2 linked regions of the Lujinxingia sediminis genome follow. The protein of the gene in region 1 interacts with the protein of each later gene in a pairwise test. Links are inferred from orthologs where the notes say so. Each region holds a gene or a part of one and is shown on either strand. Other genes may lie near its edges. The genes, in order: dnaE and EA187_RS12420.

Region 1 (11,355 bases):
CCTTCTTCAAACAGCTACGTTTGTGGCGATGATGGGCCTGGCTTCGCCGGCCTGGGCGTCGGGAGAGCTGGACGCGACCAGCGCTCTGGTAGTGCGCTACACCCTGATCGCCCTGGGGGTGGCAGTGCTCTTCGGCCTGGGGGCCAAACTGGCCCTGGAGTGCGCGCGCCTTGTTGGATGGATTCACCACGACCGCGTGATGCGTCTTCGCCGCGGGCTGCGCGTGAGCTTTGGCGCGAACTTCTTGCTGGCGGCCATCACTCCCTATCTCGCTTTGAATTTTGCGCTGGGCTCGGTGCTCACCTTCCTCTGTCTGGCGGCCTTGATGGTGGCCGCCTGGGCCTTTGGTGCCAGCCGTCAGCCGGAGGTGGAGCACGCCGGCGGAGTTTGACCCCCGGCATCGCCCTGCGTATCTTCGAAGCTCGCGCACCCCGCGCGGCGCGCCCTCAACCATGACAACGCGGGTTCTCTCAACCGGAGAGACCCGGCGAGTCCGGCGCCCGCCACCGTCCACGTTGCGAGTCTCCCTTCATGCGCATCTCCCCGTTTCGCTTTGTGCGGCGCGCGCTTTTCCCGGTCGTGCTGCTGGCCTTCTGCCTCAGCTTAAGCGCCTGTCCTTCATGTTCGCAGCAGGTCGATGAGGGCGACGCCTTCGTGGTGATCCTCGACGCTTCGCCCAAAGGCCTCGATCCGCGTTTTGCGACCAGCGACTCCAGCGCCAAAATTGTCGGGCTTCTGCATGCCGGACTCGTCTCTCTCGATACCGCCAACGGCGACCGGGAACTGCGCCTGGCCCACACCATCGAGCAGACCTCACCGGTGCGTTATGAGGTCGAGCTGCGCGATGATATCTACTTTCATGACGGCACCCCGGTGACCTCGGCCGACGTCGAATACACCTATATGGAACTCGACAGTGAGCTTGTGCGCTCCCCCTTTGCCGGTCTTACGCGCCGCATTGAGCGCTTTGAGGTGCTCGATGAGCGTCGCTTTGTCATTACGCTCAAAGCGCCGCACGCCCCCTTTATGAGCGATATGGCGCTGGGAATTGTGCCGCGTCACCAGTGCGCTGGTTTTGAAGAATGCCCCGGCGCGCCGCTGGGCGCAGGCCCCTTTGCCTATGTGTCACAGCAGGGGGATATGCGCGTGGAGCTGCGCGCCTTCGACGACTATTTTGAGGGGCGGCCCTCCATCGATCGCCTCGTCTTCAAAGTCGTGCGTGACGATAACGCTCGCCTGCTCGCGCTGCTCGGTAATACCGCCGATCTTGTGCAGAACGCTGTCGCTCCGCTGATGCTCCCGGTGGTCGAAGACTCCGATCGCCTGGAGACGATGAGCACGCCCTCGTTCAAATACACCTACCTGGCCTTCAACCTGGAGCATGAGATCTTAAAAGATCTGCGTGTCCGGGAGGCGATTGCACATGCGATTGATCGTGAGGCGATCATTAAACATAAATTTCGTGGTGCGGCGCGCCTCTCCACCGGCATGCTCGCTCCGGAGCATTGGGCCTACGAGTCGAACGTGAAACGCTTTGACTTCGATCCGGAGCGCGCCCGACAGATCCTCGATGAAGCCGGCTACGCGCCGGGGCCCGACGGGGTGCGTTTTGAGCTGGATTTTAAGATCTCCGCCAGTAAGTTTCGCCGCTCCATGGCCGAGCTTATTGCCCAGCAGCTCGGCGAGGTGGGGATTGCTGTGCGGGTGCGCTCCTATGAGTGGGGCACGTTTTTTCATGACGTGCGCAGCCGTAACTTCGCGATGACCACCCTGCAGTGGCCCTCGGTACTGGAGCCCAGCCTCTACCGCTGGATCTTTCACTCCGACAACATTCCCTCGCCAGACAATCGCGCCGCCGGCGCCAACCGCGGTGCCTACCGCAACGCCCGCATCGACGAGCTGCTCGAAGCCGGCGACCGGGAGACCGACCCTGATAAGCGCCGCGCCATCTACAGCGAGGTGCAGCAGATTCTCGCGCGCGAGCTCCCCTACGTCTCACTCTGGCACGAAGACAATATCGCCGTGCTGCGTAAGGGCACCGAGCGGTATTATACCACGCCCAACGCGCGTTTTGATGCGCTCAAGCAGGTGGTCCCCGCGCATAAAGCCAACATCCAGCCGACGCCAGAGGTGCAGCCATGAGTCAGCCCACCCCCGGTATGCCCCCGGGCAGCCTGGAGGACGCACCGAGCGTCGACACGACGCCTTCAGGCGCGCCGCCCGTCGACAAGAAAAACATGGCCCTCTCCACGTTGATTGGCCTTGTTGTCGGGGTGTTGCTGGTGGTCAACGCCTGGAACCTCTGGGGGCCCACCGCCGGGCTGCGCTCCGGCCAGCCCGCGCCAGATCTTGCGTTGCCGATGCTGGGTACCGGTGAGGTCGTGGACCTTCAGGATTACCGCGGTCAGGTGGTGCTCATCGACTTCTGGGCCACCTGGTGCCCGCCCTGCCGCGAGCAGATGCCGACGCTGCAGCGCCTGGCCGATGATCCGGAGTTTGAGGCGGCGGTGCTCTCGGTAAACACCGATGATCCCACCGCGGATCGCGAAGCTCTGGTGGAGACCTACCTCGACTACAATGGCTTGACGCTGCCCACACTCCTTGATGAAGGGCCGGTCCGGGCGCGCTTTAAGGTGCGGGCGGTACCCACCCTTGTGGTCGTGGACGCGCAGGGACGTGTGGTCACATCGAGCTCCGGGCTGCACTCGGAGGCTGATCTGCGGGCGTTCGCTGCAGAGGCCGCCGCGCAGTGATGCATGGCGCGCCGCGTCATCTTTTCTTCAGTTTGGGGGGCAAAACGCGCGATCTACCCCATATTTCGCGCCTTTGCGGGCGATATCGCCTTTATCCAGGGGAAGGTGTGGGTTAGTCTGATGGTTACCAGATCACAAACGCAGACCCCCCCGTGGAGTTCGTCGCAATGGGTGAACACGACGTCAAAGGCATGGTCGGTGGAGAGCAACTCCGCCACTTTATGCGCCGCTTGTTGGGCGATGTTCGAGCGCTGGAGAAGATGCTCGATGAGGGCATGATCGAGAGCGGCATTCGTCGCATCGGTGCCGAGCAGGAGCTCTTTTTGCTCGACAGCTCCTATCGCCCCGCACCGCTTGCGATGCGCGCGCTGGAGCGACTTAACGATAAGCGCTTCACCACCGAGCTCGCGCAGTTCAACCTGGAGTTCAACCTCGAGCCCCGCATCTTCGGCGACGACTGCCTGGGCAAGATGGAAGACGACATCGTCGAGCTCGTCGATAAGGTCCGCCAGGTGCTGGCCGAGGATAAGGGCCATGTGGCCCTGGCCGGCATTTTGCCCACCCTGCAGAAGAGCGACCTGGGGCTGGACTCGATGACGCCCAACCCCCGCTACCGCGTCCTCAATGATGCGTTGAGCCGGCTGCGCGGCGGCGACTACGAGTTCTACATCAAGGGCCAGGATGAGTTCATCGTCAAACACGACTCGGTGATGCTTGAGGCTTGCAACACGTCCTTCCAGGTGCATTTTCAGGTAGGGCCGGACGAGTTCGCCAAGCTCTACAACGTGGCGCAGGTCGTCGCCGCGCCGGTCACAGCGCTGGCGGCCAACAGCCCGCTGCTCTTCGGGAAGCGCCTCTGGCATGAGACGCGCATCGCGCTCCTGGAGCAGTCGATCGATACCCGGCCTACCCGCCACCATATGCGCGATCTCAACCCCCGGGTGACCTTTGGCACGAAGTGGATCGATGACTCGGTGCTGGAGATCTTCCGCGAAGATATCGCCCGCTTCCGCCTGCTCTTTGCCACCGAGCTTGACGAAGATCCTTTTGAGGCGCTGGCCGCAGGCCGCGTGCCAGGGCTCAAGGCGCTGTGCTTGCATAACGGGACGGTCTACCGCTGGAATCGCCCCTGCTACGGCATCAGCGAGGGGCGGCCGCACCTGCGCATCGAGAACCGTGTGCTCCCGGCCGGTCCCACCCCTGCCGACGAGGTGGCCAACGCGGCCTTCTGGTTCGGGATGATGGCCGGCGTCGTCGACGCCTACGGCGATATGCGCGAGAAGATGAACTTCGATGATGCGCGTCACAACTTCTTTGCGGCCGCACGCCACGGGCTTGACGCCCCGATGACCTGGCTCGACGGGAAGTCGGGCACCGTGCGCGAAGTCATCGAATCGACGCTTTTGCCACTCTCCCGCGAGGCGCTCACTCGCCATGGCATTCGCCAGCAGGACGTCGACCGCTACATGGGCATCATCGAAGAGCGCGTTAGCACGCGGCGCACCGGCGCAAGCTGGCTTTTGCAGTCCTACGGGGAGCTCGGAAGCAGTCTGACGGCCGGCGAAAAACTCAGCGCCCTGACCGCCGCCACCGTGCGCCGCCAGGAGGCCAACGAGCCCGTGCACACCTGGCCGCTGGCCTCGGTTAAGGAGCGCACCACCTGGCGCGACAACTACCTGAAAGTCTCCCAGTACATGACCACCGATCTGATCACGGTGAACGACGGGGAGCTCATCGATCTGGTGGCCAGCGTGATGGACTGGCAGCACCTGCGTCATGTGCCCGTTGAGGATAACGAGCATCGTCTGGTGGGACTTGTGACGCGTCGCACGATGATGCGACTTCTGGGCAGCGGCGCGCTGCGCGATGAGGAGCCAGTGCCGGTGAGCCAGATCATGGAGCGCGACGTGATCACGGTCACTCCCGATACGCTCACCCTGGATGCGATCCGCATCATGGGCGAAAAACGCATCTCCTGTCTGCCGGTGGTCGACGGGGAGAAGCTCGTGGGGATCATCACCGAGCGCGACTTTATGGACATCGCCCGCGATCTTCTTGCCGATAAGCTCCGCGGTGAGGAGCCGCCCGCGGAGGCGCAGGCTGCCGAGTAGCTGCGCGCGGTGTGAGAAGGTCGAGCGGAGCGCGATGTGGGCGCTCTTTGAGGCGGTCGAGCGGAGCTCGATCGCCTCTTTTTATTCAACCGTGCTGGACGATCGTCGCGTTCGTGCATGCAGACTCTAAGCCTCATGTCGATGCGACTTTCCATGCCTACGCGATCGTTTCTCGCCGGCTCTATGGAGAGTTCCTCCGGGTCCTTTACGCTCCTTAAGGCCGGGGAGTATCATCCGCGCCGTTGCCGAGAGGCACCGCATTCCGATGAGTTTTCCGTGATTTTTGCCAGGTTTTGCCGATGTCTGACTTCGTTCACCTGCACGTCCACACCCAGTACAGCCTCCTCGACGGGGCGATCCGCATCCCGAAGTTGATGAGCCGCGTTGCCGAGCAGGGCATGAGCGCGGTGGCCATGACCGATCATGGCAATATGTACGGGGCGGTGGACTTCCAGAAGGCGGCGAAGAAGGCCGGCGTCAAATCGATCATCGGCGTTGAGATGTACATGACATCTCACCCCTACGAAGAGTCCAAAGAGCCCAAGAGCTACCACCTGACGCTGCTGGCGCAGAACCTCACCGGCTACCAAAACCTGATGTACCTCAACTCGATGGGCTGGCTACATGGCCAGCACCCGCGCACCGGTCTGCCGCGCATCGACTTTGAGCTTTTGGCCGAGCGCAACGAGGGCATCATCTGCCTCTCCGGTGACCTGGGCGGGGAGGTCAACCAGCACATCCTTCGCGGCGATATGGACGCCGCCCGCGAGGCGGCCGCGCGCTACCGCGAGGTCTTTGGCAAGGAGCGCTATTACCTGGAAGTCATGGACAACGCGCTCCCCGAGCAGCGCAAATGCACCCAGGCGATGGTGGAGATCGGGCGCGAGCTCGATATTGAGCTCGTCGCAACCAACGACTGCCACTACCTCGATCGCGAAGATGCCCGCGCCCACGCTGTGCTCATGTGCATTCAGCTGGGCAAGACCGTCGACATCGATCGCATCATGGAGCATGGCGTCGATCAGCTCTATGTGCGCAGCGCCGAGGAGATGTACGAGGCCTTTGCCGACATCCCGCGGGCCTGTGAGAACACCGTTCGCATCGCCGAGATGTGCGACCTGGAGATCCCGCTGGGCGAGGTCTTCTTGCCGCAGTACGACGTGCCTCAGTCCTTTCGTGACGAGCATGAGGGGGCAGACAGCAAGACGATCATCCATGAGTATTTCCGCCATGTCGCTCGTCAGGGGCTTGGGGAGCGTTATGCGGAGTTCGACGCCCTGGGCGTGAGCTACGACCGCCAGGAGTACGACGAGCGCCTGGAGGTGGAGATCGGCATCATCTGCCAGATGGACTTCCCCGGGTACTTCCTGATCGTGTGGGACTTCATCGCCTGGTCGCACGAGCATGATATCCCGGTGGGTCCGGGACGTGGCTCCGGTGCCGGGAGTCTGGTGGCGTATGCGATGCGCATCACCGACATCGACCCGATGCCCTATGATCTTCTCTTTGAGCGTTTCCTCAACCCGGAGCGCGTCTCGATGCCGGACTTCGACATCGACTTCTGCATGAACCGCCGCGGGGAGGTCATCGACTATGTGACCGAGAAGTACGGCTACCATAACGTCGGTCAGATCGTGACCTACGGTCAGCTCAAGGCACGTGCGGCGATCAAGGATGTGGGGCGTGCGCTCAACTTCAGCTACGGGGAGACCGACCGCCTGGCCAAACTTGTGCCCGACGTGCTCGGGATCTCGTTGCAGGAGTCGCTCGACCAGGAAAAACGCCTGCGTGATATGTGCGAGGAAGATGAGCGGGTCGATACCCTCTTTGACATCGCGCTCTCTTTGGAGAACCTCAACCGCCAGGCGGGTATGCACGCCGCCGGGATCGTGATCTCCGAGACGCCGCTCTGGGATTTTGTTCCGATCTGCCGCGGTGCCAACGGCGAACTTGTCACCCAGTACGCCAAAAACGAGGTCGAAGAGGCCGGGCTGGTCAAGTTCGACTTCCTGGGGCTGAAGACGCTTACGGTGCTGCAGGACGCCATCAAGCTCATCAATCAGCAGCGTGAAGCCCGCGGCGAAGAGCGTTTTGATCTCAACGCGATCCCTCTCGATGATCCGGAGGTCTTCAGGCTGATCTCCGCCGGTAACACCACCGGCGTCTTCCAGCTGGAATCCTCGGGCTTCCAGGAGCTTCTGAAGAAGCTCAAGCCCAACTGCTTTGAAGACATCATCGCCGCAGTGGCGCTCTACCGCCCGGGGCCGCTGGGAAGCGGCATGGTCGATGACTTCATCGACCGCAAGCACGGCCGCAAGCAGGTCGAGTACCCGCATGCCTGGCTCGAAGATGTGCTCAAGCCCACCTACGGGGTCATGGTCTACCAGGAGCAGGTCATGAAGACCGCCCAGGTCATGGCCGGCTACTCGCTGGGGGGCGCCGACCTGCTGCGCCGTGCCATGGGCAAGAAGAAGCCCGAGGTCATGGCCCAGCAAAAAGAGATCTTCGTGGCCGGCGCGCTCGAGAAGGAGGTCGACGAGCAAAAAGCCTCGGACATCTTCGACTTGATGGCCTACTTCGCCGGCTACGGTTTTAATAAGTCGCACTCGGCGGCCTACGGTCTGATCACCTACCAGACGGCGTATTTGAAGACGCACTTCCAGGTGGAGTTTATGGCGGCGCTGATGACCAGCGACCGCGACAACACCGACAAGATCGTGCGTTTTATCAACGAGGCCAAAGGCTTAGGCATTGAGGTTATGCCGCCCGACGTCAACGAGTCGCTGCTCGACTTCAGCGTCGTCGATCAGAAGATCCGCTTCGGGCTTGCGGCCATTAAGGGGGTGGGCGCGGGCGTGATCGAGGTGATTCTCGACGAGCGCGCGGCCAACGGTCCCTTTGAGAATCTTTATGACTTCTGCAGCCGCGTCGATCTCAAGAAGATCAACAAACGCACCATTGAGGCGCTGGTCAAATGCGGGGCGTTTGACTCGATCGGCCCGGCGATCACCGAGCAGTATATCGGCGAGATCTGCGCGACGCGTGCCTCGATTTTCGCCGCGATCGACACCGCCGTGGAGCGCGGCCAGAAGGCCCAGCATGATAAGGCCGTGGGTCAGTCCAGCCTCTTTGGCATGATGGCCCAGGATGTGCGCGAGGAGGTGCTCGACGACAGCTACCCGGAGTGTCTCGCCTGGAACGATCGCGAGCTTCTGGAGAACGAAAAGACGCTGCTGGGTTTCTACGTCACCGGCCACCCCCTGGATCGTTTTGAGAGCGAGTTCGGTCTTTACGGCGCCTCGACCACCCATGAGCTGATGACGAACGGTTCGCTTCGCAACCGCGCCAATGTGGCGGTGGCCGGTGTGGTCAGCGCGATGCGCGAGGTGCCGCTGAAAAGTGGTGACGGGCGCATGGGCTTTATCACCATCGAAGATAAGACCGGGGAGATTGAGGCTATCGCCTTCAGCTCGGCCTACGCTGAGGCCGAGGAGGTGATCAAGAGCGGCGAACCGCTCCTGATCAAAGGCCAGATCCAGGAGGAGGGCGATCCGGAGAACCGCACCCGGCGGATTCGTCTGGAGTCGGCGTCGACGCTGGAGTCGGAGCGCGAGTCGAAGGTGCGCCAGGTGATTGTCGAGATCGGCGTTGCGCAGGTCACCAACGGACAGCTCAAAGAGCTGCAGAAGGTACTCGCTGCAAACTCCGGCCATTGCCGTACCACGCTGGTCTTTAAAAAACAGACCGCCCAGGGCGTGGGAGAGGCGCAGGTGGTGCTGCCGGTTGATTTTGCGACCCGACCCACCGACGGGTTGCTGATGGCGATCGAGCGTCTTTTCGGACGCAAATCGGTGCGATTGAGTTAATACGTCGTGAGCTAGCGTTGGCATCGTGTTTGCTGCATCGAGGGCAGCGCGGACCGGGGTGCCAAAGCATCGTCTGCGTTTTGCGTCGTGCTCGCGATCGCGCATCCATTGGCATCAAGGTCTGCGCCGGGCGGAGTACGTCGACACCGAAGGCCAGTGGTGTGAATTCCGCGCGTTGCCGGCGCGAAGCGCCCCTGTGTGAGCGCGCCTGAAGAGGCGTGCTCATTTTTTTTGAAATTTTCGGAAAGATCTGCGTCCGGCAAACGATAATAAACGTGCGGCCGAGAAGATGTTTGAGGGTATTTATGATCGTATCGCGAGCCGTTAAGACCTGTTGACGGGGACCGTCAGGGTGGCTATACACGTGTTTAGTGCTCGGGTGTGCAGTGGTTCCCGACCTCGCAAACAGACCGATTCAGACTTCGCTCGCCAGCCATGGAGGTTGGGGGGCCACTCTTTGGAGATTGCGATATGTCGAACGATAAGAGCAACAAAGACAAGGCGTTGGACCTGACGGTCAAGGCGATCGAGAAGCAGTTTGGCAAGGGATCGATCATGCGCCTGGGCACCGACGACTCGTTGGTGCGCGTGGAGAATCCGATCCCCACCGGCTCGATCTCGCTGGATATTGCGCTGGGCGTGGGAGGTTACCCGCGCGGCCGCGTCGTGGAGATCTACGGTCCGGAGTCCTCGGGTAAGACGACGTTGACCCTGCACGCTCTGGCGGCGGCGCAGCGCGCCGGTGGTGTGGCGGCGTTTATCGATGCGGAGCACGCCCTCGATGTCAAATACGCCCAGGCGCTGGGGGTGAACATCGAAGAGCTCCTGGTGAGCCAGCCCGACACCGGGGAGCAGGCCCTGGAGATCGTGGACATGCTGGTGCGCTCCAACGCGATTGACCTGCTGGTCGTCGACTCGGTGGCCGCGCTCACCCCGCGCGCTGAGATTGAGGGCGAGATGGGGGATTCGCACATGGGCCTCCAGGCGCGCTTGATGAGTCAGGCGCTGCGCAAGCTCACCGGTACGATCGCCAAGTCGCGCACCTGCGTGATCTTCATTAACCAGATCCGTATGAAGATCGGCGTGATGTTCGGAAACCCCGAGACCACCACCGGGGGGAACGCGCTTAAATTCTACTCGTCGGTGCGTATGGACATTCGCCGCATCGGCGCCATCAAAGATGGCACCGACCTGACCGGTAACCGTACCCGCGTGAAGGTTGTCAAAAACAAGGTGGCTCCGCCCTTTAAAGAGGCTGAGTTCGATATCATGTACGGCCAGGGCATCAGCCGTCAGGGCGACCTGGTGGATCTGGGCTCGGAGATCGGGGTGATCGATAAGGCCGGTTCCTGGTACAGCTACGGCGATGATCGTCTGGGGCAGGGCCGCGAGAATGCCAAGCAGTTTTTGGTCGACAATCCCGAGATTGAGGCCGAGATCGAGGCCAAGATCCGTGAGCACTACGGGATGGCAGCGCCGAAGGTCGCTGAAGAGAGCGCCGAGGCGTAAGCGCTCTGCAGGACCTTGCGATAACGATCGGCGCTGAGCGCGTCGGTTATGAGCGGCCTTCCCGATGGGGGAAGGCCGCTTTTTTTTTCAGCTCGGAGGGGCGGAGTGCTTGCCAGATGGCGTGTTGAGTTTACCCGGCTGGCATGCCACAATCGGCCCAGTTTCCCCGCACTTTACAGCGTCGGCCGTGCGATGCGGCCTGAGCCAGCGCGCCGGGCGCCAGTGAGCTTCTTCGGGGGAGTTCTCACAGCGTCGGGCGAAGCACCAGGACTAGGGCGATGAGCAGCAATCAGGACCTCAACAAGATCTTGCAGATCGCCGTTAAAGGCGGGGCCAGCGACATTCATATCAAGGCGGGATTGCCGCCGATCTTTCGGATCGACGGGGCGCTGTTGCCGCTGCGCGAAGCGCGGCGCTTGAGTCCCGAAGAGATCGGGAAGATGGCCTCGGATATCATGGCGCGTTTTCAGCGCGAGCAGTTCCAGGAGACGCTCGACATCGACCTCTCCTACGGGGTGCCCGGGGTGGGACGTTTTCGCGTCAATGTGTTTCAGCAGCGCGGCTCGATCGGGATGGTCTTCCGGGTGATTCCCTTTAAGGTCGCCTCGATCGACGAGCTTCTGCTTCCCGACGCGGTGCGCACCCTGGCCGAGGAGCGCCGCGGGCTGATCCTGGTGACCGGGGCCACCGGCAGCGGTAAGTCCACCACGCTTGCCTCGATGGTGGACTACATCAACCAGACGCGCACCTCGCATATCATCACCATCGAAGATCCCATCGAGTTCTTGATTCGCGATAAGCGCAGCATCATCAATCAGCGCGAGATCGGAAACGACACCAACACCTTTGCCCGCGCGCTCAAGGCGGCGCTTCGTCAGGATCCGGACGTGATCATGATGGGGGAGATGCGGGATCTGGAGACGATTGAGATCGCCATGACCGCCGCCGAGACCGGTCACCTGGTGATGTCGACTCTGCATACGGTGGACGCCGCCGAGGCGGTGACCCGTATCGTAACGGCGTTTCCGCCGCATATGCGTGACCAGGCGCGTTATCAATTTGCCAACCTCTTCCGCGGCGTGATCTCGCAGCGCCTGGTGCCCCGCGCCGACGGCA
Region 2 (10,243 bases), on another replicon or contig:
GGTGGCGCGAGCACGTCAGAGGGCCTCTTGAACTCCCGATCGTCGAGCGCGGAGGGCTTCGAAGCATCGATAGCTCGCGGCGTGCAGCGCGGCCCCGAAGTTTGAGCCGGGCCATCCCGCGATTAGATCTGAAGCAGAGTCGGGCGCGGCTCGCCATGCTGGTCAGTGAGGCCTGGCGAGGAAGTTTCGAGGGCAGATCGCGGTTGGTTGAAGTGCCATGTGCGCCGCAGAGCGCGGGCACGGCCCCGGGCATGGCGAGATGTTCGCGACCCGTGAGTTCCACTCGCCAGGCGCGTTGATTTTCTAAAAGGCAAAGACGTATGGCGCAGCAATCGAGCGCATTTGAGTTGGAAGACCGCATCCGTGGCGCATTGAAAAAGCGCGGCGGTGTGGCCACCGTGGGCGATGTCGCCGCCGAGACCGGCCTCCCTTATGAGGAGACCGAGATCGCCATGCGCAAGATGCTCGAGCGCTACCAGAGCCATCTCGACGTCGATGATGAGGGCAACCTCCTCTACCGCTTCGACCCCGGGCTCAAAGCGCGTGGCTACCAGAAGGGGCGGCGCTGGTACGACTTTAAAAAGAAAGCCTGGGCGGCGTTCACCTGGATCTTCAAGGTCTCGATCATGGTGGTGCTCGTGGGGTACACGGCCACCTTCATTCTGCTCTTGCTGGCGCTGGCGATCGCGGGCATCGCCGCGGCCACCTCGCAGGATAATGACGATGTGGGAGACGTCTTTTTGCTGCCGGTCTATCTGATCGCGCGCATCCTGGAGACGGTCTTCTGGATCAGCTGGTTCAGCGGCTTCGACAGCCCTTCGAGACGGCGCCGGAGGCGCCCGCGACGAAAGGTGGAGCGCCCCGAAGTCCCCCTCTACAAGCGCATCTTCCAGTTTGTCTTTGGTCCCGAGCTTACGCGCGATGAGCTGGCGGCGGAGCGCGCCTTTGCGCGTTTTGTGCGGGCGCGCCAGGGGCGCATCACCGCCGCTGACTGGGCCTCCCGCACCGGCCTGAGCCTGGAGGAGGCCGACCAGGCGCTGACCGCCGCCACGATGCGTTTTCGAGGCGATATTGATGTGGCCGCCGATGGCACGCTGATCTACCGCTTTGATGATTTGCGCGTGACCAGCGAGGCCGGTGCCGACGACCGTCTGCAGCCGCCCAAACCCATCTGGACGCGCAAGGTCACCGTGCCGCCGCTCACCGGTAATAAGGGCTCGACCAACACCTGGATTGCGATCTTCAACACCTTCAACCTGATCATGGGCGCGTTCATCCTGGGCGGTGTCACCGGGCTGAGCACCGGGGTGTCGGTGGTGCTCGGGGTGATTCCGGTGATCTTCAGCCTGATGTTTTTTGCGATCCCGCTGGCGCGACGTTTTGCCCGCGGCGGCAAGCTCAAGCGCGCCAAACGCGAGAACGAGCGCCGCGAACTCATTGAGGCCGTCTACCTCTCGGCCGCCACCGACGGGGTGGCGCGGCCGGTCGACGCCCGAATCTTCGAGACCCATCCGCGCGGCGATGATGTGTTTGCCGATTTCAATGGTGAGATCCGGGTCGAGGATGACGGGCGCACCCTCTATCTCTTTCCCGAAGTCGCCCGCCAGCTGGGAGCTGCCGAGAGTGCGCGCCAGCGCGCCGCGAGCGAGGTGGTTTTCGGCCAGACGATCTTCTCCAGCGATGAGGAGACCTTGAGCATGGCCGAGGCCGAGATGTTGGAGTTCGACCGCAGGTTGGCTCGCGAGCTTGGCGGCGACTCCATGGTGGAATTTGACTGGGAGTCGCTGGAAGAGAGCGCAACGGTAGGTGCCTCATGAGCTCGGCAGATGAGTGGGAAGAGACCGCGCAGCCTGCACGGCGCAAACGTTTTGAAATGCTGCGCTCCTTTGCGCTGGCCGACGTCATCACCATGGCCAACGCCGCCTGCGGTGTGGCGGCGATCTTCTGCTGTCTGAACTACATGGACGAGAAGATCGAGCTCTATGTGTGGTGGGCGTTCGGGCTTTTGCCCCTGGCGCTGGTCTTCGATCTTTTTGACGGCGCGGTCGCGCGCTGGCGGCGCAAGCATTCCGCGCTGGGAGCCGACCTGGACTCCCTGGCCGACATCGTCTCCTTTGGCGTCGCGCCCGCCGTGCTCGCCTACACCCTGGGCATGCGCGGAGGCTGGGACGCCGTCGTGCTCATCTACTTTGTGGTCTGCGGCATCGCGCGCCTGGCCCGCTACAACGTGACCGCGGCCGAGCTCAGTCAGGGCACCGGCAAGGTGCCCTATTATGAGGGCACGCCCATTCCCACGAGCCTGGTGCTGGTGCTTGTGATGGCCGTGGCTTTTGATCGCGGTGCCTACGGCACCGCTCTCTGGGGCGGGGAACTGCAGCTTCTGGGCTGGGGCTTTCATCCCCTGGTGCTTCTCTTCGGCTTAAGCGGAAGCGCAATGATCAGCACGCACCTGCGCATCAAAAAGATCGGCTGAACGACGCTCCCGGGGCTCCCTGTCAGACATAAAAAAACGCCGAGACGATTGCGATCGTCTCGGCGTTTTTTCGTCCCTTATCGGGCGGCTTAGAGGTGGGCCACGTACTTGCTGATCAGAATGATCGCGGCCACACCAAAGCAGATACCCACGGTGACCACCGGAACCCAGGGCGCCTGGTGGATGGGGCCATCATGTTCGTCGTGATTTTCAGCCATGTTGTGCTCCTTTATCGCGCGATGCCCTCATAAGGGGCGAAGTGAATGGATGCGGCTCAGGCGGCGGCATCTTTGCCAGAGGCGTCAGGATTGTAAAGGAAAATCCGGCCCCGGGCCTGCGGCAGATCCGCGCGCTCCGTCGGTTCAGATGGAGTGATCATCGCCGATGCGATCAGGGACGATGAACCTGCTGCGTACGGAACACCTCTCTTACCGACGTGAGACGCATGGGGCGGAGTCCGGAGGGGAGGGGCACGATGGCATGCGTCTCGGTTGAGTATGCGCGGTGTTTCTGTCAACGTCCGGTCTATCAGGGGCATGAATGTGCGGACGACCCGGGCAGCGCGGAGCGTGCAACCAGGGGACGGGGCGAACGAAGGGAAATAGAGCATGGTAGATATTCGGCCGTCGCAATCGGTGTTTCGTCTCTATCAACGCGTTGTCTGGGGATTCTGTTTGGTGACCGTGACGCTCACCGCGATCATCGTCACCAAGATCCTCATCGGGCATGGCTTTCTTAACCGAAACGAGCCGCTCCCCACTGAGCTCATTCCAGGCAATCATCGATTTAACAATTTTGTGCTGGGGGTACACATCCTCTCCGCCATACCGCCCCTGGTCATCGGACCGTGGAGCTTTGTTCGCCGCCTCCTTCGCACGGCGCTGCATCGATGGCTGGGGTGGATCTATGTCGGGATGATTTTTATCAGCAGCGTGACAGGCTTTGCTCTCGCTGCTGCGAATACGTACGGGATCTTCGCCAGGCTGGGGTTTGGGACGCTGGCCATCGTCTGGTTTTCCACAACCTACATGGCGCTGATAACCGCTCGCCGCCGGCGCTACAGGGAGCATCGGGATTGGATGATTCGCAGCTACATGATCACCCTGGCCGTGGTCACCGTTCGCGTGTTGCCCGCGCCTGAGCATCTGACTCGGGCAGAGTGGTACCCCTTGATGACCTGGTTGTGCTGGGTTCCCAATATCATCCTGGCCGAGATCTACGTGCGGGCGACCACATTCAGGGGGCGGCTAAAAGCACGGTTCGCCCGGGGAGCCTGACGTCGTTTAAGACGCAAGGGCTAAGCATGTCGACGAGGGGGAAAGGCGGAGCGCAACCACGTCCCCGGCCCCCCGGCCGGCGCTGACGTCAGAATGGTGCCAGGGCCCGGTAAGAGCGCGACGTTAAGCACTCTCATATCAGGATATCTTGCAGAATTCGCCGGCGTTCGAGGGGCCGCCTTGTACCGGCCGGGCGCTGGTAGTACAAGGCGACCTCCCGCCGGTGCGCGCCCCTCTGGCCCGCGCCCTTATGATGTGACGACTGCCTGGTGAAGTGAGGTTGGAGATGGATCTGCTAAAAGTACTCTCGGAGATGCCCGGTGCCCCGGGTCGTGAAGAGCTGGTTCGCGAGTTTATCGAATCCAAGGTCAAAGGCCTGGCCGATGAGATCACCACCGACGCCATGGGCAACCTGATCTGCCGCAAGAAGCCGGTCGAGGGTGCCACCGACGTCCAGAAGGTGATGATCGCCTGCCATATGGACGAGATCGCCTTCTACGTGCGACTGATCGACGATAAGGGCTTTATCCGTCTGCATAACGCCGGGGGCTTCGACAACCGCAACCTCTTCGCCCGTCGCGTGCGCATTCAGACCCGCGACGGTGAGGTGATCGAGGGCGTGATGAACCCCGGCGGTCGCCCGATCCATATCGCCTCGCCAGAAGACCGCACCAAGATCCCGAAGATGGCCGAATTCTTCGTGGACACCGGTCTTGATAAAGAGACGGTCACCGCCAAAATCCGCCCGGGCGACCCGGTCACGCTGGTGCAGGAATTCACCGAGCTCGGCGAGATGGTCACCGGCAAGTGCCTGGACAACCGTGTGGCGTGCTGGGTGGGCGTTCGCCTGCTTGAGCGCCTGCAGGCCAGCGACAAATACGACGTCTACGTGGTCTTCACCGTGCAGGAAGAGGTCGGTCTTCGCGGCGCGATCACCAGCGGCTACGCCATCGAGCCGGATATCTCCATCGCGATCGACACCACGCTTGCCGTGGACACCCCCGGGGTGCCCGGCGAAGAGCAAATCACCGAGCTCGGCAAGGGCGTGGCCATCAAGATCCTCGACGGCTACGCCATCAGCAACAAAGAGCTCGTCGACACCTTTGTGGACCTGGCTGAAACCGAAGGCATCACCCACCAGTACGAAGTTCTGCCGATGGGCGGCACCGACGTCGGTGCGATGCAGCGCGCTCGCGCCGGCAGCCGCGCCGTCGCTCTGAGCGTGCCCACCCGCTACATTCACACCGTCACCGAGATGGTCCACAAAGGCGATTTGCGCGCCACCCTGGACCTTCTGGCTGCCTACCTCAGCAAGTGAGTCTGTCGATGAGTACTCAGGATTTTCGCAGCGAACGCATTGGCTTTTTGCAGCAGTCCGAGATCCGGGCGATGACCCGCGAATGCAACCGTCTGGGCGGAATCAACCTGGGGCAGGGCGTCTGCCCCTTGCCCTCGCCGCCCGAGCTTCTGGAAGCCGCAGCGCAGGCGGTGCGCGAAGACCTGAGCACCTACAGCCGCTTCGACGGCGTGGACGAGCTGCGCCACGCCGTCGCCAGAAAGCTCAAGCGTTATAATAAGATCGAGGTCGATCCGGAGACGGAGCTCGTCACCACGATCGGCTCGGCCGGGGCCTTTATCTGCGCGCTTCAGGGGCTCTTTAACCCGGGCGATGAGATCATCGTCTTTGAGCCCTTCTACGGCTACCACGTCAACGCCATTCGCGTGGCGGGCTGCGTGCCGAAAGTCATCACGATGAAGGCGCCGGACTGGTCCTTTGACCCCGAAGATCTGGAGCGCCTGCGCACCGATCGCACCCGCGCCGTGCTGGTCAACACCCCCGGAAACCCCAGCGGCAAAGTCTTCAGCCGAGACGAGCTCGGGGTCATCGCTGATTTCTGCAAGACCCACGACCTGCTCGGCATCACCGACGAGATCTACGAGTACCTGGTCTACGACGGTCAGGAGCACGTCAGCCTGGCGACCTTGCCGGGGATGTTCGAGCGCACGATCACGATGTCGGGTTTCTCCAAAACCTTCGCCATCACCGGCTGGCGGCTGGGCTATGTGGCCGCGCCTGCGCACCTGGCCGGCCCGATGGGCCTTGTGAACGATCTCTTCTACATTTGCGCGCCCACGCCCCTGCAACATGGTCTGGCCCGCGCGCTGGAGGTCATCGGCGACGATTACTTCGACGAGATCCGCAAAAAGTACAAAGCCAACCGCGACCTTTTCTGCGACGCGTTGGTGGAGGCCGGTTTAACGCCTCATGTGCCCGAGGGCTCCTACTACATCCTCACCGACGTGACCCGCTTCGGCCTTAACGACGCCCGCGCCTCGGCGATGCATATTCTCGAAAAAGCCGGCGTGGCCTCGGTCGCCGGATCGGCCTTCTTCGCCAGCGATGGCGGCCGCAACCTGGTGCGCTTCTGCGTCGCCCAGCCCCGCGAAGTGGTCGAGCAAGCCGCCGAACGCATCCAGGTTTTTAAATGATGTTTTCGACCATGGGTTGGGAGTAGCTTGCCGCCCGGGCGGCAGAAGAGATGGCGAGTCGAGAGACTCGCCATTTTTTTCGGCCATGGGTTGGGTGGAGGTTGCCGTCCGGGTGGCTGAGCTGGCGATCTGGTCAGGTAAAAGGGGAGGTAAGGGGTCTGAGTCGGCGATTTGCCTGAGTAGATCGGCAGGTAAGGGGTCTGAGCTGGTGATTTACCTGAGTAGAACCGCAGGTAAGGGGTCTGAGTTGGCGATCTGACCAGGTAAAACGGAAGGTAAGGAGGCTGAGTCGGCGATTTACCTGAGTAAAAGGGGAGGTAAGGGGTCTGAGTTGCCGATTTACCTGAGTAAAAGGGGAGGTAAGGGGTCTGAGCTGGCGATTTACCTGAGTAAAAGGGCGGCTAAGAGGGCTGAGTCGCCGATCTGTTGAGAACAGAACGCGAGCTAAGGGGGCTGAGTCGGCGATCTGTTGCGAACAGAACGCGAGCTAAGGGGGCTGAGTCGGCGATCTGTTGCGAACAGAACGCGAGCTAAGGGGGCTGAGTTGCCGATCTGTTGCGAACAGAACGCGAGCTAAGGGGGCTGAGTCGGCGATCTGTTGCGAACAGAACGCGAGCTAAGGGGGCTGAGTTGCCGATCTGTTGCGAACAGAACGTGAGCGAAGGGGACGGAGCCCTGCCCCTGAATGAAAAACCTGATCAAAAAAACAGCAAAAGACTCGCCGCGGGAGGGTTGGTGTTGAGAGTTGGGGGCATGACGCGACGCGTCGGGTGGGCTATGGTCTGGGGGAGTTTTACAGAGACATGGGTAGGCGCGTTCGTGCGGCGTTTTTGCTGAATGAGACTCCTTTTTGAGTGAGGTTGTGCGGCTATGGCGAGAGAGATTCGGAATGTGTTGGCGGCGAACCGTGGCGAGATCGCGGTTCGAATCTTTCGGGCGTGCACGGAGCTGGGGATCGCGACGACGGCGATTTACAGCGCGGAGGATCGGCTGGCGATCCACCGCTACAAGGCTGATCGGGCCTATCAGATTGGCGAGGAAGGCAAGCCGGTGGAGGCGTACCTGGACGGGGACGCGATCATTGAGCTGGCGCTGGCCAAGGGAGTCGACGCGATTCACCCGGGCTACGGGTTTTTGAGCGAGAACGCCGATTTTGCGCAGAAGGTGATCGAGGCGGGGCTGGTGTGGATCGGTCCGCCGCCGGAGGTGATGCGGGCGCTGGGCGACAAGCTGGCCGCGCGGGAGGTGGCAAGGCGCGCCGGGGTGCCGGTGGTGCCCGGAAGTGGCGGGGCGGTGCAGAGCGAGGAGGAGGCCCTGAAGGCCGCGGCCAGCATTGGCTATCCGCTCCTTGTGAAGGCGGCTCACGGCGGGGGCGGCCGCGGGATGCGCGTGGTGAACAAAGAGAGCGAGCTTGTGGAGGCGGTGCGCTCGGCGCGCAGCGAGTCACAGGCGGCCTTTGGCAGCCCGGCGGTCTTTTTGGAGCGCTATGTGGTCAACCCGCGCCATATCGAGGTGCAGCTCTTAGGCGATACCCACGGAAACGTGGTGCATCTCTTTGAGCGGGACTGTTCGGTGCAGCGCCGCATGCAGAAGATCGTGGAGCTGGCGCCGGCGCCCAACCTGGCCGAGGAGGTGCGTGAGAAGCTCTACGCCTACAGCCTGCGCCTGGCCGAGGAGGTGGGCTACAGCAGCGCGGGCACCGTGGAGTTTCTGGTCGAGGAGCGCGAGGGCGGCTTTGAGATCTACTTCATTGAGGTCAACACCCGCATTCAGGTGGAGCATACGGTCACCGAGATGATCACCGGGCGAGACCTGATTCAGGCGATGATCCGGGTGGCCGAGGGCGCGCAGTTGAGTGATGCGAGCATCGGCATTGAGGGGCAGGAGGCCATTGAGCGCAAAGGACAGGCGATTCAGGCGCGGGTGACCACCGAGGATCCGGAGCGAAACTTCGCGCCCGACTCCGGGCGAATCATCACCTACCGCTCGGCGGCCGGCCACGGCATTCGTCTGGACGCCGGGGTGGGGGGCTCGGGCTCGGAGGTGCTGCCCTTCTACGACTCGATGCTCGTCAAAGTCTCGGCCTGGGGGCAGGACCTGGGGGAGGCGGCGCGGCGTCTGGATCGCAGCCTGGCGGAGTTTCGCATTCGCGGGGTGAAGACCAACCTCCCCTTCCTTCAGCGGGTGGTGCGTCACGAGCAGTTTTTGGCCGGGGCCACGCATACGCGCTTTATCGACGAGACGCCGGAGCTCTTTGTGTACGCCCCGCGGCGCGACCGGGGAACCAAGGCCCTGATGGCGCTGGGCGATATCACGGTCAACGGACCTCCCGGGAGCACCACGCGTTTTAGCAGGCCGCAACCGCTGATCGTGCCGAAGGCGCCGAAGGTCAAAGGCAAGCCGCCCACGAGCCCCGCCTACGCGGTCTTTGAGCAGGAGGGGGCCGAGGGGCTCTCCAAATGGATCCGCAACCAGGAGACGCTGCTCGTCACCGACACGACCTTCCGCGACGCCCACCAGTCGCTGCTGGCCACGCGGGTGCGCACCAACGACTTGCTGGAGATCGCACCGGCAACCGCCCACATGCTCCCGGGCCTCTTCTCGTATGAGATGTGGGGCGGAGCGACCTTTGATGTGTGCATGCGCTTTCTGCAGGAAGATCCCTGGGAGCGGCTCGCGCGTATGCGCCAGGCCATCCCCGGGGGGCTCTTTCAGATGCTGCTGCGCGGAGCCAACGCGGTGGGCTACACCAACTACCCGGACAACGTGGTGCGCGCCTTCGTGCAAGAGGCCGCCCAGGCCGGCGTGGACGTCTTTCGGGTCTTCGATGCGCTCAACTACGTGCCCAATATGGAGCTGGCGATGGAGGAGGTCGCCCGCGCCGGCAAGATCGTGGAAGCCTCGATCTGCTACACGGGTGACGTGCTCGATCCTGACGAGACCAAATACACGCTCGACTACTACACGAACCTCGCAAAAGAGCTCGCCCGACGCGGGGCGCATATCCTTAACATCAAGGATATGGCCGGTTTGCTCAAACCCTACTCGGCGAAAGTGCTGGTGGAGGCGCTCAAAGAGGCCGTCGATCTGCCGATTCACCTGCATACCCACGACACCTCCGGCAACGGGGTGGCGATGTATTTGATGGCCGCCCAGGCCGGCGTCGATGTGGTGGATTGCGCGCTGAGCTCGATGGCCGGTCTGACCAGTCAGCCTTCGCTTAACGCGGTGGTCAGCGCGCTGGAGGGTCAGGCGCGCCGCCCCGATCTCGACAGCCAGGCGTTGGAGCGCCTCTCGGAGCATTGGGAGCTCTTGCGTGAGATTTACTACCCCTTTGAGTCGGGGCTCAAATCCTCGACGACGGACGTCTACAACCACGAGATCCCCGGGGGCCAGTACTCCAACCTGCGGCCGCGGGCGATTCAGCTCGGGCTTGGCGAGCGCTGGACCGAGGTCAAGCAGACCTACCGCCGGGTCAACCAGGAGATGGGCAACATCGTCAAGGTCACGCCGACCAGTAAGGTGGTGGCCGACTTTGCGATGTTCCTCGTGCAGAACGACCTGAGCTTTGAGGCGATCTATGAGATGGCCGAGCGCGGCGAAGACATCGACTTCCCGCAGTCGGTCATTGACTTCTTCTACGGCAATATGGGCCAGCCCTACGGGGGCTTCCCTGAGAAGCTGCAGTCGATCGTGCTCAAGGGCCGTAAACCCTTAACCGGCCGGGCCGGCGAGGGCATGGCGGATTATGACTGGGGCGCGAAGGAGGATGAGCTGCGCGAGCTTCTGGGTCGAGAGCCCACGCGCCGCGAGGCGATCAGCTACGCGCTCTACCCGAAGGTCTTTGCCGGGTTTGCGCGCACGATCCAGGAGTTTGGTGAGTACCGAATTCTGGAGACGGTGCCCTTCCTCTACGGCATGGAGGTCGGCGACGAGACGATGGTGGAGCTTGAGGAGGGCAAGACCCTCGTCATCGAGCTCAAGGCCATCAGCGATGTGCGCG

Evidence for each region.
Region 2: the proteins of dnaE (region 1) and EA187_RS12420 interact in binary tests that used the Escherichia coli proteins (3 or more experiments, as listed by UniProt). The link is inferred for Lujinxingia sediminis from one-to-one orthologs.

Annotation. Positions count from the first base shown.
Region 1 is NZ_SADD01000001.1:56,651-68,005, forward strand. The notes cover bases 4,845-8,930. They hold dnaE (DNA polymerase III subunit alpha), read left to right. Parts: upstream 4,845-5,163; coding sequence 5,164-8,730; downstream 8,731-8,930. Other genes in these bases: EA187_RS00255 (CBS domain-containing protein), read left to right, coding at 4,845-4,864. Outside these bases: EA187_RS00240 (hypothetical protein), read left to right, coding at 1-391; EA187_RS00245 (ABC transporter substrate-binding protein), read left to right, coding at 532-2,142; EA187_RS00250 (TlpA family protein disulfide reductase), read left to right, coding at 2,139-2,753; more of EA187_RS00255, read left to right, coding at 2,921-4,844; recombinase RecA, read left to right, coding at 9,202-10,239; EA187_RS00270 (type IV pilus twitching motility protein PilT), read left to right, coding at 10,518-11,355. UniProt on the Escherichia coli protein: DNA polymerase III is a complex, multichain enzyme responsible for most of the replicative synthesis in bacteria. This DNA polymerase also exhibits 3' to 5' exonuclease activity. The alpha chain is the DNA polymerase catalytic subunit.
Region 2 is NZ_SADD01000006.1:195,802-206,044, forward strand. The notes cover bases 4,185-7,158. They hold EA187_RS12420 (pyridoxal phosphate-dependent aminotransferase), read left to right. Parts: upstream 4,185-5,076; coding sequence 5,077-6,240; downstream 6,241-7,158. Other genes in these bases: EA187_RS12415 (M42 family metallopeptidase), read left to right, coding at 4,185-5,068; EA187_RS12425 (pyruvate carboxylase), read left to right, coding at 7,111-7,158. Outside these bases: 4-hydroxythreonine-4-phosphate dehydrogenase PdxA, read left to right, coding at 1-31; EA187_RS12400 (hypothetical protein), read left to right, coding at 321-1,817; pssA (CDP-diacylglycerol--serine O-phosphatidyltransferase), read left to right, coding at 1,814-2,473; EA187_RS20975 (hypothetical protein), read right to left, coding at 2,563-2,691; EA187_RS12410 (DUF2306 domain-containing protein), read left to right, coding at 3,082-3,750; more of EA187_RS12415, read left to right, coding at 4,037-4,184; more of EA187_RS12425, read left to right, coding at 7,159-10,243. UniProt on the Escherichia coli protein: Shows aminotransferase activity with methionine and histidine as substrates, and to a lesser extent also with phenylalanine.